Regions from separate parts of the Rhodococcus sp. NPDC058521 genome, predicted to be linked through region 3. Evidence: riboswitches for the same ligand, from Rfam matches in the RefSeq annotation. Region 3 holds a riboswitch; each other region holds the start of a gene.
The links. Region 3 has a riboswitch for cobalamin ahead of ACFWO3_RS20395 (ABC transporter substrate-binding protein). Riboswitches for the same ligand answer to the same signal wherever they lie in the genome.

Region 1 (5,463 bases), on a different contig from region 3:
CCCGCGAGGAGGGACACGCCCATCAGCTGCAACACACGGAATCTGCGGACGTTCATCCCGAGAGCGGTTGCGCCGTCGTCGCCTGTCTTCAACAGATCCATTCGCCCTGCGCTGAGCAGGATCGCGGCGCCCACCACAACGAGCGCCAGAGTGGGAAACACCGACGTGGACCATCGCGCGTCACCGAGCCCGCCAGCGAGCCAATGCAGCACCACACTGATTTCGTCCTCGTTCGCCACCACCAGAAGCGAAAAGGTGATGAAAGCTGAAAACACCTGCGCCAGTGCTACACCGACCAGGATGATGGCAGTCGGTTGCGGGTACCGTCCGCCGATCGCCAACGACAGGAACAGTGGAACCATCGCGCCCACGAATGCCGCTACCGGAATCGTGAACACCCCTAGTGCGCCTGCCCCGACGCCCAGGACCATCACCAGGACCACACCGAAGCCTGCTCCCGAGGACACCCCGAGCAGGTAGGGATCGGCGAGTGGGTTACGCGTGACGGCCTGCGCTACACCACCGGCCAGAGCCAGCGCGGCGCCCACCACCGCAGCCGTCACCGCACGCGGCAGACGGGAATCGAGAACGATGGATTCGCGCGCGGCCGACCACCACGTTTCGAAGCTGCCGGGCAGCAACGCGTGTCCGACGATCGCCCACACGTCCCCGATAGGGATACGCACCGATCCGAACGACATAGCGAGCCCCAGGACGAACAGCAATGCGGCCGTGAGAAGCACGAGCAGTGCGCCGAACCCCAGTCGGCCACGCCGCCGGCCACTTTCCGCGGCTTGCGGAACCTGCGTCCGAAGTCGCTCCACCGTGCTCGTCACGGTTGCGACACACGATCGGGATGGAGGGCCTCCGCGATGGTCTGGGCGGAGAGCAGCAGTCGAGGGCTCTCGAAGAAGTCGTCGAGGGGAACCACGATGAATCGATCGTTCTGCACGGCGGGTGTCGTCATCATGATCGGCTGCGACTTCAGGAAGTCGATCTTCTGCTGTGCGTTCTTGTCTCCGTAGTCGAGAACGACGATCGCTTCGGGCGCCCGCTCACCGATGGTCTCCCAGGTGGTGTCCGGGTACGGTTTCTCACCTTCCGAGAAGAGGTTGGTCGCCCCCGAGTAGTCCGCGATCAGTTGTCCGGCGCCCACACCACCGATGGTCATCGGAGCACTGTCGCCCGAGTCGTAGAAGAAGGTCGGGACCGGGGGCGCGTCACCGATCTTGTCGCGCAGTTGTTCCAGGCCCTCGACTACCCGACCCGACACCTTTCCGGCTGCTTCCTCCACGCCGAGAATCTGTCCGAGCTGCGCGTAGTCGTTCTCGAGCATGCCGATATCGGAAAATCCGGTCCCGCAGTACTCCGAGAACAGGAACGTCGAAATACCCTTCTCCTCGAGCGCGTCGCGTGAGCGACCTTCCTTCTCGTTGAAGGCGCTCTTCATTCCGCCCACCACGAGGTCCGGGTCCAAGTCGAGAATCTGCTCCGATGTCGGGTACTCATGCGCCAACCCCTGAATCTGCGAGAACTCCTCCTCGAACTCGGGAAGGGGAACGGCGTCTTGGTAACCCATGCCGACGATCCGATCGCCCACACCCATCTCGACGAGCACCTCCGTGACGTGATCGTTCATCGAGACGATTCGCTGGGGTGGCGACTCGAACTCCTGTGTCCGATCGCAGTTGGTTATCGACACGGGTTCGGCGAAGTCCTCGGCCGATTCGGATTGCTGCACGGCTTCGCCGCGCGAACATCCCGCGACCAGGGCAGCAGTCGCGGCCACAGTGGCTACACCGCGAGCAAATTGTGAAAAGCGCATACAAACCTCATTGGGGGCTCAGAGCCACGAACCAACGACCGGCCGAAACCCACGGCTCAGCACCGCAGGCGGCAGGACTCCGTTTCGCAGACCACGACGAACAGGGGCCACACACCGGCCGACGGGTAATCGGGCTCGTGGTCGACCTACACCTGTCCGAATGGCGTGGTCGACCACCTACCGTTGCGGGTCAGCGCCGGATTCGGACCGGCTTCCCCCATCGACTGGCTGCACGTGAGTGTCGAGTATGCCCGAATAGCCGCAGACGCCGGTCGGAGACCCCGATCACTCATCTGTCCCACCTGTCGCACCGCCATTACAGTCGGAGTGCGAATCAGCCAGCCGATACCTACCGATCCGGAGAGAACGCATGACACGTTGGGCCTCGCTCGTCGTCACACGGAAATGGTGGGTGCTGGTTCTCGCCGTCCTCGCAGTGATCGTGAGCGGTGTGTGGGGCACCGGCGTGTTCTCGAAGCTCAGCCAGGGTGGCTTCATCGACCCGGGCAGCGAATCGGCCGAGGTCGCCCAGATCGTGGAGGACAACCTCGGGCCGCAGACGCCGGACATCATCGCCATCTACACCCCACCCGAAGGCAAAACGCTCGAGGACATCGGCCCGGCGGTGACCGAGAACCTGACCGCGTTCGAGAACGAGGTGCCGACCCATTCGGTGAACTCCTACTGGAGCACCGAGGGTGCGGCCAAGGCTCAGATGACCTCGACAGACGGGTCGATGGCTTCGGCCGCAATCACGGTCGACCCGGATGCCGGTATCAACGTCGCGAACTTCAACGACCTGCTCCCGAAACTCGAAGTGCCAGGTGTGGACGTTCAGTTCGCCGGCAACTCGGTGGTCGGCGTCGCGTTCAACAACCGACTCCAGAGCGACCTCGTTCTCGCCGAGGGCATCGCCCTGCCCGTCACGTTGGTGCTGCTCGTGTTCATCTTCGGCGGCCTCGTCGCCGCCGCGGTTCCGGTGTTCGTCGGCTTGCTCTCCATCTTCAGCGCACTGGCCACCCTGCGATTGCTGACCCTGTTCACCGATGTCAGTTCTTTCGCTATCAACGTCACCTCCCTGCTCGGGCTGGGTCTGGCCATCGACTACGGACTCTTCATCGTTGGTCGCTTCCGTGAGGAGCTGGATTCCGGCGCTTCACCGTTGGAGGCGACCAAGCGGACCGTTCTCACAGCCGGTCGCACCGTTCTGTTCTCGGGACTGCTGCTGATCTGCGCCTTCTCCGGGATGCTCGTGTTCCCGCAGGACGTGATCAAATCGCTGGGATTCGGCGCCATCGCCGCAGTCGCCAGTGCCGCACTCTTGTCACTGACTGCAGTTCCCGCGCTGCTCGCGATCCTCGGCCATCGCATCAATGCACTCAGTTGGCGCAAGGACGCGGCCAAACGGGGAGAGGAACGCGCTCGCAAGTTCTGGGGGTCGGTTGTGACCAGGGTGATGGGCAAGCCCGTCGCCGTGGCCGTCACCATCGTGATCGGTCTGCTGGTACTGGCCGCGCCCCTGACGAAAGCCACGCTCGGCGAGGTCACCTACACGGCATTGCCGGAAAGCGATTCGGCCCGCACGGCGACCGACACGTTGGTCAACGAGTTCCCCACGACCGGTAACGGCGCCACGGTCATTCTTCGCGGCGTGGACGGCTCGCCACCCACGCCCGCCGACGGCACCGCGGTCGCCGCGAAGGCTCAGGGCATCGATGGCGTGAGCCAGGCGACGATGGTGGGTGCCAGCGCCGACATGGCGGCCGTCCAGGTGACCTATTCGGAGGGCGCCGACACCGACCAGCAGAGCGACGTCGTATCGAGCCTGCGTGCTCTCGACCCACCGGACGGCACGGAGATTCTGGTGGGTGGCGGCCAGGCCACGGTGGACGACGGGAACGCCGCCATCACCGAATGGCTGCCCGTGATGGTGGCGATCATGGTGATCTCGACGCTGATCCTGCTGTTCCTGGCGTTCGGGTCGATTGTCTTGCCCATCAAGGCCGTACTGATGGCAGGCATCAGCCTCGCCGCCACATTCGGAGTGCTGACCTTCGTCTTCCAACTCGGCCATGGCGCCGGGTTACTCGGAGTCAGTCCGTCACCGCTGGAACCGACGTTCGTGGTCCTGATCCTCGCTGTGGTGTTCGGGTTGTCCACGGACTATGAGGTGTTCCTCATGTCGCGCATGGTCGAGGCCCGCAGCGAAGGCGCCAGCACAGAGGACGCGGTCAAGTTCGGTGCCGAACGCACCGGAAGGATCGTCACGGCCGCCGCGATGTTGCTCGTAATCGTGACCGGCGCCTTCACCATCTCCGGGTTGTCGATCATGCGGTTCCTCGGTGTGGGCATGATCGTCGCACTCATCGTGGACGCGACCGTCGTGCGCATGCTGCTGGTGCCGTCTCTGGTCAAGCTCATGGGCGAGGCCAACTGGTGGGCTCCGAAGTGGATGAAACGAGTCCACGAGAAAGTCGGGATCGGGCACTAGACGGATCGGCACTAGCCGAAAGCTTCGGCTTGATGCGTCCGAAAGCATCTACCGTTGGAAGTTCATTGCGAGACGGCGGTCGCGGCTCCCTCACGTGGGGTGATTCCGGTGATCTGAGCCGACACCGTCCATAATCTCTCGGCGCTTTCTGGATCGACGGCGTATTCACGGACACCGCCGTCATCCATCGAGCCCCCTGGATCCGCAAGCGGCGCAATGTCGCAGTCCTCGCAGTAGACCCCGCCGCGACTGTCCAGCGCGGGAGCCGTCGCCGCCCACAGTCCGGTCGCTGCGCCTTGGCTCGGCGTCTTGAAGCCCGGCCCGACGATGTTGCCTTCTTTGTCGATCCACCCCCGCTCGATCTGCTCGGCGACTGTCATGTCGCGTTGCAGGTCGGTGATGATTGCCCCAGGGTGCAGAGAGAAAGCCCGGATTCCCTCGCTCTTCGCGGTCGCGTCGAGGTGCGCGGTGAACAACACGTTGGCCGTCTTCGATTGACCGTAGGCCAACCACCTGTCGTAGTCTTGCTCGAAATTCATATCCGCCCAACGGATATCGGACAGATGGTGCCCGGCCGACGAGTAGGACACCACCCGTCCACCGTTGGCGTTCGACAGCAGCGGACGTAGCAGATTTATGAGAACGAAGTGGCCGAGGTGGTTGATCGCGAACTGGCTCTCCCAGCCTGGTCCGACGCGCCGCTCCGGCGATGCCATCACGCCGGCTGCAGCGACCACGATATCCAACTTCGCTTCGGCTTGGCGTAGCTGATCACCGGCCACGCGAACGCTGGCGAGGTCTGCGAGGTCCATGGGGACCACGGTCGCCCCTTCGAGACCACCCAAGCGGGCGCGGGCAATCTCAGGGCGCCGAGCCGGCACCAGTACCTTCACCCCTGACTTCACCAGTGCCCGGGTGGTTTCCAATCCCAGGCCGGAATATCCGCCGGTGACCAAAGCCACCTTGCCGTCCAGCTCGATGCCGCCTAGCACGTCGTCTGCTGTGGACTCGGCTGTGAACCCGGAATCGATCGGCATTTGCTGTTGGGTTCTCATGCCGCAAATCTAGAATCTAGAGCGCACTCTAGATCAAGAGCGGAAGGCATCCGGTATGAGCAGTGAGCCACAGCATCAGAAGATGTTCACGA
Region 2 (5,463 bases), on a different contig from region 3:
TGAAGAAGACGATCGCGAGCACCCAGATCCAGCGCGGCACGTCGGGGAACCAGAAGCCCATGTACACGCCGAACGCGGTGACGTCGGCGAGGCACACGATCACCATCTCGAACGTGTACGTCCACCCTGTGGTGAACCCCGCCAAAGAGCCGAGATGTCTTGTCGCATACTCACCGAACGATCCGGAGACCGGGCTCGCGACCGCCATTTCTCCCAGCGCACGAAGCACGATGTACACGGCCGCGCCGCCGATCAGATATGCGAGAAGTACCGAGGGCCCGGCACGGTCGATCGCTTCTGCCGAACCGTAGAAAAGCCCTGTGCCGATGGCGGACCCGAGTGCAATGAATCGAATGTGCCGAGCCGTCAGGCCACGCCGAAGTCCAGCCGATTCACCCTCGACCGAGGGGCCGGCGTCAATGTTGTCCATGTATCTGTGACCGAGTCAGTGAGCTGCTTTGAATGCCTCTTCGATCTCGGCGGGAATGCGGCCACGCGAGGACACCTCATAGCCGTTTGCGGCAGCCCAGTGACGGATCGCCTTGGTCTGTTCGCTGCTGCGGCGCGGGGATGAGGTCGACGAACCGGCCGTCCGCTTCTTGCCGCTTGCAACCTTCGCCGCATGCTCGATGTAGTAGCCCAGCTTGCGGTGGAATTCCTGCGCGTTCTTGTCGTTCAGATCGATTTCATATTCGGTTCCATTGACGGCGAAAACAATGTGTTCGCCTTCTCCGGACTCGATGGGCGTGTCGTCGAGATCATCCACCAGTTCAACAATTACTTTTCTTGCCACGAATCAATCCAATCGTCGGTGAAAACTCGATGACAAGATTACGTCGAGTTGTAGCAATTCCGCAAAGTCGGCGATGCCATTCACCGCACCCGACCTACAAAAACCGGACCGTCCGGTTTGTCACGATTCGGCGCGAAACACTCATGCGCGTACGTCGACCTTGGCATAGTGAGCGGTGTCCATCAGGCAAAACAGTGGGGTAGGCCATGGTCTCACGCGTTCTTCGTCCGTTACTCGTGCTTGCTGTGAGCGTCACGCTCGGTGCGGCTTTTGCCGGCGCCGGGACGGCGGCCGCCCAAGATCCACACACGGCGCCCGCATCGGTGCTCGGATTGCCGACGCCGGACCCGGACCCGTTCTACGCGCCGCCACCCGACCTCGCGGAGCGAGCGCCGGGGGATGTGCTGAACATTCGACAGATGCCCCCGAACCTGTACTTCCCGGGCAGCGCGGTATGGGAAGTCCTGTTCCGGTCGACGGATTCGCGTGGGCTGCCGATCGCTGCCAACACCACGTACTTGTTGCCACCGAACCATCAGCCGGACGGCCCTTTGGCGTCCTATCAGCACATCATCAATTCACTCGGACACAAGTGCAAGATCGCGACCGAGCTCTACACCAGCGACCCCTTCACGCAGATTCGTGAGGCCCCCGGTCTCAACATCGCGCTTGCCCGAGGATGGGCGGTTGCACTCCCGGATCATCTCGGTCCACGAATGGCGTACGGGGCGGCGAAGCTCGGCGGTCAGATCACCCTGGACGGAATTCGTGCCGTGAAGAAGGTTCCCGAGCTGGGTGTCACGAACAGCCAGGTGGCCTTGGGTGGCTACTCCGGCGGCGGCATGGCCACCGCCTGGGCGGCCGCTCTGGCCCCGAAATATGCACCGGAACTCGACATCGTGGGTGCTGCCCACGGCGGCACTCCGATGAACCTGACCACGATGGCCGAGGCCCTCGGCGTCAATCCGCACCCGGCATTCGGCCTCGCGATGGCTGCCGCGATCGGCCTCGAACGCGAATATCCCGATCGCATCCACCTGAGCAGCCAGTTGAACAATCAGGGCCGATGGCTACGCGGATTGATCAACAACGGGTGCACGAACGAGATCATGTTCTGGGGAGTCGGCAAGAATGCAGCCGAACTCACCGACAACCCGAACTTCATGGACGACCCCGACGCCTGGAAGGTGCTCGAGGAGAACAGCCTCGAGCTGTATCCGGGTGTCCCCGAGACACCGATATTCGAATGGCACAGCCCCACCGACGTCTTGATCCCGGTCGACGCGATCGACAGAACCACCGCACGCTATTGCGAGGCCGGCACGTACGTGAAGACGACGCTCACCCCGAGTCCGGACCACCTCTCGGCGGCCGCCCTGGGGCTGGTGCCCGCTTTGGACTGGATGGACGCTCGATTCCGGGGCGAGCCGCTACCTGCCACCTGCTGATATCGTCAGTTTCGACCGAGCAAGGGAATCCGGTGCGAACCCGGAACTGACGCGCAACGGTGATGGGCCCAAGCCCGAGTCCGAATACTTGCCGGGTCGTGCCTACACGCGGCCCGAACCACCTCGAGCTCCGCGAACGAGCCCAGAGCAGAAGGGCGCCCTTCTCGTGCGCACATCACATCTCCGGCGGGGCGCCGCACACGCGACGGCACTCCTGTTCGGAGCATCGCTTCTGGCGGGTTGCGGAACGTCACCCGAACCTGAATCCGGCTCGTCCAGCCTTTCCGAACAGCCGGGCGACACGGTATATCCACTGACCATCGACAACTGCGGCGAATCCGTCACGTTCGACGGGCCACCGCAGCGCGCGGCCTCGCTCTACCAGAGTTCCACCGAGATTCTTCTGTCCCTCGGACTTGCCGACCGCATGGTGGGCACGTCCACCTGGTTCGATCCGGTTCTGCCCGAGCTCGCAGCCGCCAACGAGCGTGTACCGCGACTTGCCGACAACGACCCTTCTCTCGAAACGGTCCTGGATACCGAACCCGACCTGGTCACCTCTGCAAGCGCACATACGTTCACGAGTGGCGTGGTGGCCGAACGCTCCCGGTTCGAACAACTCGGCGTCCATACGTACCAATCGCCGTCGGTGTGCACCGGCGCGACTGTCGAGGGCGACACGGTCACACGAAGCGAGAAACTCACCATCGAGACTCTCTATCGGGAGATCCGCGAGCTGGCCGCGATCTTCGATGTCCAGGAACGCGGCGCAGAACTGGTGGAACAACTTCGGGCACGAGTGGACGCGGCGAAGAATGCGTTGGCGGGCGACACCCCGTCCCCGAGCGTCGCCTTCTGGTTCTCCGGGATCGACCAGCCGTTCATGGCAGGCTGCTGTTCCGCGCCCGGACTGCTTGCATCCGAAGTGGGTGCCACCAACGTTTTCGAGGATTCGAGCGAGGATTGGCCCGAGATCGGTTGGGAGACGGTGGCGGACCGCGACCCCGAAGTACTGGTTCTCGGCGACCTCAGCCGCACTCGAGTGGAGGGTGACTCGCTCGACACCAAAATCGCCTTCCTCGAGTCCAATCCGGTGACCCGGGAGATGTCCGCAGTACCGGACCGGCGTTACGTGATTCTGACCGGTTCCGAACTCGATCCCGGGATACGCGAGGTAGCTGCCATCGAGAAGCTGTCGGCCGGGCTGCAGGGATCACCCTCCTGATCCCTGCAGAACCCGTCTCAGCCCACCGAGCCGGCAATCTGCCGCGTGCTCGCGTTGAGCCGGTTCCACGCGTTGATCGCGGCGATCTGAACGAGTAGCGCGGACAGTTGTTGTTCGTCGTAGACGTCGGCGGCGTCGCTCCACACGTCGTCGGGGACCGGTTCGGCGCGATCGCTCAGCCGGGTCACACACTCGGTGAGTGCGAGCGCAGCGCGCTCGGCGTCGTCGAAGTAGGGCGCCTCGCGCCAGGCCGATACCGCGAAGAGTCGCTCGTTGGTCTCGCCGGCCTGCTGCGCTTCCTTTGCGTGCATGTCGACACACACTCCGCATCCGTTGATCTGGCTCGCGCGCAGGTGGATCAGATGCACCGTCCGTTCCGGTAGATCGACGTCGCCGGTGGACGTGCTCAACGCGTAGAGCGCCTTCATCGCTTTGGGGAGAACCATCACCGGGTTCTTCATTCGTGCCTGCATCGCCGTCTCCTTCGTGTGTGGTTTTCGTTCGCCACACCTATGACGGAGCGGCCCACAACTTCGTGACAGCCGAAAGACCCGCAAGAAAGCCCTTGACATTGGATACTGCTACTATCCATACTTTGGATAGTAGCAGTATCCAACTCCGAAGGAGGGTAGATGCAACGACATACGCATTCACACGACGGCCAACTCGTCGTCTTTCTCATCGGGATGACGGTGAACCGCTGGTGGAGGCCTGATCTCTGGCTCCCCGCGCTGGTGGCGATGCCTCGCATGCTCCGTGAGCTGTCCCGGGAACCGGAGTACGGATTCCTCGGATACCGGATGACTTTCACGGGACTTCATCCCACCGTCATCCAGTACTGGAATTCGCTCGACAAGCTCTACGCCTACGCGAGCGACCGCACCGCCGAGCATCGCCCGGCGTGGGCGGCATTCAATCGACGCGCCGCTAAAACACCTGGTGCGGTGGGTGTCTGGCACGAAACCTACGTCGTCGACCGCGCGGAATCGGTGTATGTGGACACCCCCGAGATCGGGCTGGCCCGGTTCACGACCCGGGTACCTGTGTCCAAGGGAACGAACCACGCCAGGGCGCGTATCGAGCGCTCCGAACTACGAACGGAGAACTGACATGGAACCGCTGATCGCCCTGATTCTGGTCACGCTGGCGGTGGCCGCACTCGGCACGCTCGGTATCGATCGCTTCAAATCGTGGCCTGTCGCCCTTCGCGGCGGATTGGCCGCGATGTTCACCCTGACCGGCGTGGTGCACTTCGTCGGAATGCGTGAGGAGCTGATTGCGATGGTGCCACCCGCGCTTCCCAACCCAGGCCTTCTGGTCACGATCACAGGAATCCTGGAACTCGCGGGGGCGGTGGGCCTGCTGATCCACCGCACGGCACCGTTGGCCGCAGGCTGCCTGTGCGTCATGTTGTTGGTCATGTTTCCGGCGAACGTGTTCAAGGCACTCGACGGCCCCGTCGGGTTCTTCGACTCGCTGGTTCCGCGCACGATCATGCAGGTGATATTCGTGGGCGCGACCGTCGCCGTCGCACTCAGCCGAAGGGGAAGACCCAGCGGCGCAGAGCAAGAAAGCGCACTCCGCCCACAGCTCCACTGACCGCGATGACCAGAGCAGCCTGCACGATACCCGCGACCGCAGGAAAAGCCATCCCGACCAGCGCGAGGGTGGCGGTACTCGAAGCCATTCCGAGCAACGCGATACCGCCGCCCTCGCCTTGAGCCGTCAACCAGTGCACACGGCCGGCCGCATGGAAGGTCGTTCGTCTGTGCAACTCGTTCGCCAAGACGGTGCTGAGGAGTGCTCCGATCACGTTCGCCACCAACACGCCCTCGGAGCGAAGCAGCAGGAACACCACGCCGTACAGCACGTTGCTCGCCCCACCCACGAGCACGAAACGGACGAACTGATCGATCGCACGCTCGCCGTGCAGGTCCACTGCCCAGGCACGACGAGGGAGAGTGGTGTTGCCGAGAGTGGCCGTCACCTGCGTCTCC
Region 3 (5,463 bases):
GATGGCATCGACCCACACCATGAAGATTGCGCCGATCATCACGACGGCCGGCAACAACCGGCTGTGCCTCGGTCCGACCACGAACCGGGCGGCATGCGGCAATACCAGGCCGACGAATCCGATCGCCCCGGCAGCAGCGACGAGAGCGGACGTCACGAGGGCGGTGATCCCGAGGAGGAGGATACGAACCCAGCGCACGGACACGCCCAGTGACGATGCCGCATCGTTGCCGAATGTGAAGGCGTCGAGCGCAGATGCCTTCACCAGGCACAGCACGACGCCGACCGCGACGACCGCGCTGCACACGAGTACATCCGTCCAATCGGCGCCGGCCAGCGAGCCGAGTAGCCAGAACAGGATGCCGCGCGTCTGCTCGGCGTTGGCCGAGGAGATCACGATGAAGGACGTCAGCGCGGCGAACAGTTGGGTGCCCGCAACGCCGGCCAAAACGACGCGTTCGGTGCCGCCACCCGCGCCGGCGGCCAGCAACATGACGAGCGCGAACGACAGCACCGCACCGCCGAAAGCGCCGACGGACAACGACACCGCTCCGCCACCGACACCGAGTACCGCGATCGACACCGCACCGGTCGAAGCGCCGGACGAAATGCCCAGAACGTAGGGGTCGGCGAGTGGGTTTCGGAGCAACGACTGCATGATCGCACCGCACAGGGCGAGCCCGGCTCCGCACACGGCGGCGAGGAGGGTGCGGGGCAGTCGCAGCTCCCACACGATCCCGTCCTTGATTCGACTCACCCCGGAGGTGCCGAGCCCGCAGTGCTCGAGGATCACGGCATAGACGTCGCCGACGGACAGTGCTGCGGGGCCGATGGTGATCGCCACCGCGACGGAGACCACGAGGATCGCCAGCGAACCGGCGAAGAGTGCACCTCGTAGCAGTGCGGAATCGTTGCGGATGGAAGGCGCGATCAATTGGTCATGCCCCAGCCGCGCAGCGCTTCGGCGACCTTCTCGACGCCGTCGACGGTACGGATGGAGGGATTCATGTCGGCCCCGTTGACGATGATGTATCGCTTGTCGCGGACCGCCGAGAGACGCTGGGTTACGGGATTGGATTCGAGGAATGCGATCTTGCTGTCCAGGGAGTCGCCCTCGATCGAGCGGCGGCTCAGATCGCCGAGTACGAGTGCGGTGGGGTCGCGGTCGAGCACCGTCTCCCAACTGACCTGCGGCCATTCGTCGGCGGTGTCGGCAAATATGTTCTGTGCGCCAACCGAATCGGTCATGACACCCGGTGAACCGCAGCACCCCGCCATGTAGGGCGCCTGAATGTCGGCGAACCAGTACGCGAGCGATACCCCGGATGCGTCGATGGCGTCCGACGCCACCTCGAATCGTGCTTGCAGTTCGGAGACGAACTGCTCGCCGCGCTCACGCACGTCGAAGACGGCGGCGAGGTCGCGAATCTCCTTGTATATCGCGTCGATTCTCAGTGGTTCGGTACGGGCGCCGTCCGAATCGCCCCCGTCCGTCTTGCCCTCGCAATCGGCAGGCGAGACGTAGTTGGGGACGCCGAGCTTGTCGAACTGATCTCGATCCGCGACGCCGCCTCCCGGACCCAGCGTGCCGACGAACGACGCCGACACGAAATCGGGCTCGGTGTCCAGGACCACCTCGAAGGCCGGGTTGTTGTCCGTGAGCCGGGGAACGCGCTCGTTGTCGGCGGCGAGGTTGTCACGAACAGGGTCCGTCCAGGTGGCGGTTCCCACCATCCGATCCGCGAGCCCGAGGGAGAGCAGAATCTCGGTCGAACCCTGATTCAGCGATACGGCGCGTCGGGGTGGCGAGTCGACGGTGACGGTGTGTCCGCAGTTCTCGATGGTCACCGGGTAGTTGCCGCCCGACTCGATGTTCTCTCCTGCGCCCTGGTCGTTGGACGCGCAACCGGATGCGAGCAGGACTGCGGCGCACAGGATCGTCGGGGTACGGCGAAGGGATACGTGCACGGTGCGCACAACTCCTCGAGTCGGGGCTCGTTCGCGGAGCCGTGACAACCAGTTGTGAGCGGAGGGCGATCGGACTTCGATTCCTCGTGAATCGTCACCGTTGCGCGTCAGTCCCGGATTCGCACCGGGTTCCCCCTCCGATCACGGGCCGGGAGGCCCGAATCACCGTATACCGGTTCGGTTGCTCGTCGTGAAGGGCGGCCACACGAGTGACGACCTCATGGGTGAGCGAGGGTTGTCTCGGGGTCGAAATCTCAGGGGTCGAATCGGGTATCTCCTGGATGCTGTTTCCCCTGGTGAAGCGAAGTATTCGGGTATGACCACTCGAACCGCAATCACCCGATTCGCAGCCGTCGTCTCCTCGGCTTGTCTCGCCTCGGTCGGTATCGCCGCGGCCGTCGCGCTCGCCCCCACGGCCGCCGCAGCACCCATCGACCACGACGGGCCGAAGCCGATCGTCTACTGCAGTGCCTCCGGCTCCGACAACGAGTACGACCCCGACCCGTATTACGGGGGCACGAGCAACGACGAGTACGACCCGGACGCGCACTACGGCGGGACGGCGACCGATCCGTTCGACCCCGAGCCCTACTACGGTGGTTCGGCGAACGGCGCGTGCACGATTTGAGTCCGTACCTCACTCGAGCTGGGAATTTTCTGTTTCGGGAACAATCCTGCGACACGGCCCGTTGAGCACTACGACAGACTTGAGCGCATGAGACTCAGGTTCGAGTTGACGCCGGGAGCCCTCCGGGTGCAAACTTGAGCGGAGGGCGCTCACCAGCGTCACAATCCAAGCGCCCAATCGCAGCGTTCACACAAGTTCACCAGCTGCAATACGAAAGTGAGGAAACACTTATGGCTCGTGCCGTCGGTATCGACCTCGGTACTACGAACTCGGTCGTGTCTGTGCTGGAAGGCGGCGAGCCCGTAGTGGTCGCCAACGCCGAAGGTTCACGCACGACCCCTTCCGTCGTCGCATTCGCGAAGAACGGTGAGGTCCTGGTTGGCCAGCCCGCCAAGAACCAGGCCGTCACGAACGTCGACCGCACCATCCGCTCCGTCAAGCGCCACATCGGCACCGACTGGAACGTGGAGATCGACGACAAGAAGTACACCTCGCAGGAGATCAGCGCCCGCACGCTCATGAAGCTCAAGCGTGACGCGGAGTCCTACCTGGGCGAGGACATCACGGACGCCGTCATCACGGTTCCCGCATACTTCGAGGACGCACAGCGTCAGGCCACCAAGGAAGCCGGTCAGATCGCGGGCCTCAACGTGCTGCGCATCGTCAACGAGCCCACCGCAGCTGCTCTCGCGTACGGCCTGGACAAGGGCGACAAAGAGCAGACCATCCTGGTCTTCGACCTCGGTGGCGGTACCTTCGACGTCTCGCTGCTCGAGATCGGCGACGGTGTCGTCGAGGTTCGCGCCACGTCCGGTGACAACCACCTCGGTGGTGACGACTGGGATCAGCGCATCGTCGACTGGCTCGTCGAGAAGTTCAAGTCGCAGAACGGCATCGACCTGACCAAGGACAAGATGGCCCTGCAGCGTCTGCGCGAGGCTGCAGAGAAGGCGAAGATCGAACTCTCCTCCGGGCAGAGCACCTCGATCAACCTCCCCTACATCACCGTCGACGCGGACAAGAACCCGCTGTTCCTCGACGAGCAGCTGTCCCGCAGCGAGTTCCAGAAGATCACCTCCGATCTGCTGGACCGCACCCGCGCGCCGTTCCAGGCCGTCGTCAAGGACAGCGGAATCGCCGTCAAGGACATCGACCACGTCGTGCTCGTCGGTGGTTCCACCCGTATGCCCGCAGTCTCCGAGCTCGTCAAGGAACTCACCGGTGGACGTGAGCCCAACAAGGGTGTCAACCCGGACGAGGTCGTGGCCGTCGGTGCCGCACTGCAGGCCGGCGTCCTCAAGGGTGAGGTCAAGGACGTTCTGCTCCTCGACGTCACTCCGCTGTCCCTCGGTATCGAGACCAAGGGTGGCGTGATGACCAAGCTCATCGAGCGCAACACCACCATCCCCACCAAGCGGTCCGAGACCTTCACCACGGCCGACGACAACCAGCCTTCGGTGCAGATCCAGGTGTTCCAGGGTGAGCGCGAGATCGCTTCGCACAACAAGCTGCTCGGCTCCTTCGAGCTCACCGAGCTGCCGCCCGCCCCCCGTGGCGTGCCGCAGATCGAGGTCACCTTCGACATCGACGCCAACGGCATCGTGCACGTGACCGCGAAGGACAAGGGCACCGGCAAGGAGAACACGATCAAGATCCAGGACGGCTCCGGTCTGTCCAAGGAAGAGATCGACCGCATGGTCAAGGACGCCGAGGCTCACGCCGAGGAAGACAAGACCCGTCGTGAAGAGGCCGAGACCCGCAACCAGGCCGAGTCGCTCGTGCACCAGACCGAGAAGTTCATCAAGGACAACGAGGAGAAGGTGCCCGCCGAGACCAAGGAAAAGGTCGAGGCAGCGATCAAGGAGGCGCAGGACGCGCTTGCCGGCACCGACATCTCGGCAGTCAAGGCGGCCGTCGAGAAGCTGGGTGCAGAGTCCCAGGCCCTCGGCCAGGCCATCTACGAGGCCAGTGCCGCCGAGGAAGCGTCCAACACCGACGGTGCATCCGCAGATGGAGGCGCTGACGACGTCGTCGATGCAGAGGTCGTCGACGAGCCGTCCGACTCGGAGAAGAAGTGACGTCCGAGAATTCCGAGCAGGAGCCGGTAACTTTCGTCGACAAGCGAAAGATCGACCCCGATACCGGTGAAGTACGGGAAGTGGCTGGGGAAGCCCAGCCGCTTTCCGGCTCGGAAGTTGCAGGGGACGTGCAGGACGGCGCAGCTCCCGAGGTCGAGGAACCCGCCGCAGAGGCTGCGGCACCCGAGACCGGCGAGCTGGCCGAGCGCACGGCGGACTTGCAGCGTCTGCAGGCCGAGTACGCCAACTACCGTCGCCGCGTGCAGCGGGACAAGCAGTCCGACATCGCCGGTGCCAAGGCGTCGGTAGTGAGTGAACTGCTCGGTGTGCTCGACGATCTGGATCGTGCTCGGGCACACGGCGATCTCGATTCGGGACCGCTGAAGGGTGTGGCGGACAAGCTGACCGGTACTCTCACTTCGCTCGGGTTGAGCGAGTTCGGTGCCGAAGGCGACCCGTTCGACCCGGAACTGCACGAAGCAGTCCAGCACGAGGGCGAGGGCAACGATCCCGTTCTCGGCACGGTGATGCGGAAGGGCTACAGATTCGGTGATCGCGTTCTGCGACATGCGATGGTGGCCGTGACGGATCGTGCCGAGGGGGCAACCCCCGCCGACACCGACCCGGCGTCTGCTGCCGAGTCGGACCAACAGTAAGAAGCGAGAGGAGGGAGACGCCCAGTGAGTCAACGGGAGTGGATAGAGAAGGACTTCTACAAGGAGCTGGGTGTCTCCTCCGACGCCTCGCAAGATGAGATCACGCGGGCTTACCGCAAGCTCGCGTCCAGCCT

Region 1: another riboswitch for cobalamin. It lies ahead of ACFWO3_RS01875 (ABC transporter substrate-binding protein); the one in region 3 lies ahead of ACFWO3_RS20395 (ABC transporter substrate-binding protein).
Region 2: another riboswitch for cobalamin. It lies ahead of ACFWO3_RS05615 (ABC transporter substrate-binding protein); the one in region 3 lies ahead of ACFWO3_RS20395 (ABC transporter substrate-binding protein).

Annotation. Positions count from the first base shown of each region.
Region 1 covers NZ_JBHXNL010000001.1:402,864-408,326, reverse strand. The annotation lists gene ACFWO3_RS01880 (FecCD family ABC transporter permease) at 1-824, opposite strand, end outside; gene ACFWO3_RS01875 (ABC transporter substrate-binding protein) at 833-1,825, opposite strand; cobalamin riboswitch at 1,928-2,086, opposite strand; gene ACFWO3_RS01870 (MMPL family transporter) at 2,196-4,316, shown strand; gene ACFWO3_RS01865 (oxidoreductase) at 4,379-5,371, opposite strand; gene ACFWO3_RS01860 (MerR family transcriptional regulator) at 5,427-5,463, shown strand, end outside.
Region 2 covers NZ_JBHXNL010000002.1:291,736-297,198, forward strand. The annotation lists gene ACFWO3_RS05600 (amino acid permease) at 1-430, opposite strand, end outside; gene ACFWO3_RS05605 (Lsr2 family protein) at 446-793, opposite strand; gene ACFWO3_RS05610 (lipase family protein) at 1,000-2,241, shown strand; cobalamin riboswitch at 2,231-2,352, shown strand; gene ACFWO3_RS05615 (ABC transporter substrate-binding protein) at 2,408-3,466, shown strand; gene ACFWO3_RS05620 (carboxymuconolactone decarboxylase family protein) at 3,484-3,939, opposite strand; gene ACFWO3_RS05625 (DUF4188 domain-containing protein) at 4,099-4,575, shown strand; gene ACFWO3_RS05630 (DoxX family protein) at 4,577-5,065, shown strand; gene ACFWO3_RS05635 (GtrA family protein) at 5,001-5,453, opposite strand.
Region 3 covers NZ_JBHXNL010000017.1:82,393-87,855, forward strand. The annotation lists gene ACFWO3_RS20390 (FecCD family ABC transporter permease) at 1-930, opposite strand, end outside; gene ACFWO3_RS20395 (ABC transporter substrate-binding protein) at 930-1,967, opposite strand; cobalamin riboswitch at 2,010-2,144, opposite strand; gene ACFWO3_RS20400 (hypothetical protein) at 2,284-2,595, shown strand; gene dnaK (molecular chaperone DnaK) at 2,826-4,673, shown strand; gene grpE (nucleotide exchange factor GrpE) at 4,670-5,329, shown strand; gene dnaJ (molecular chaperone DnaJ) at 5,354-5,463, shown strand, end outside.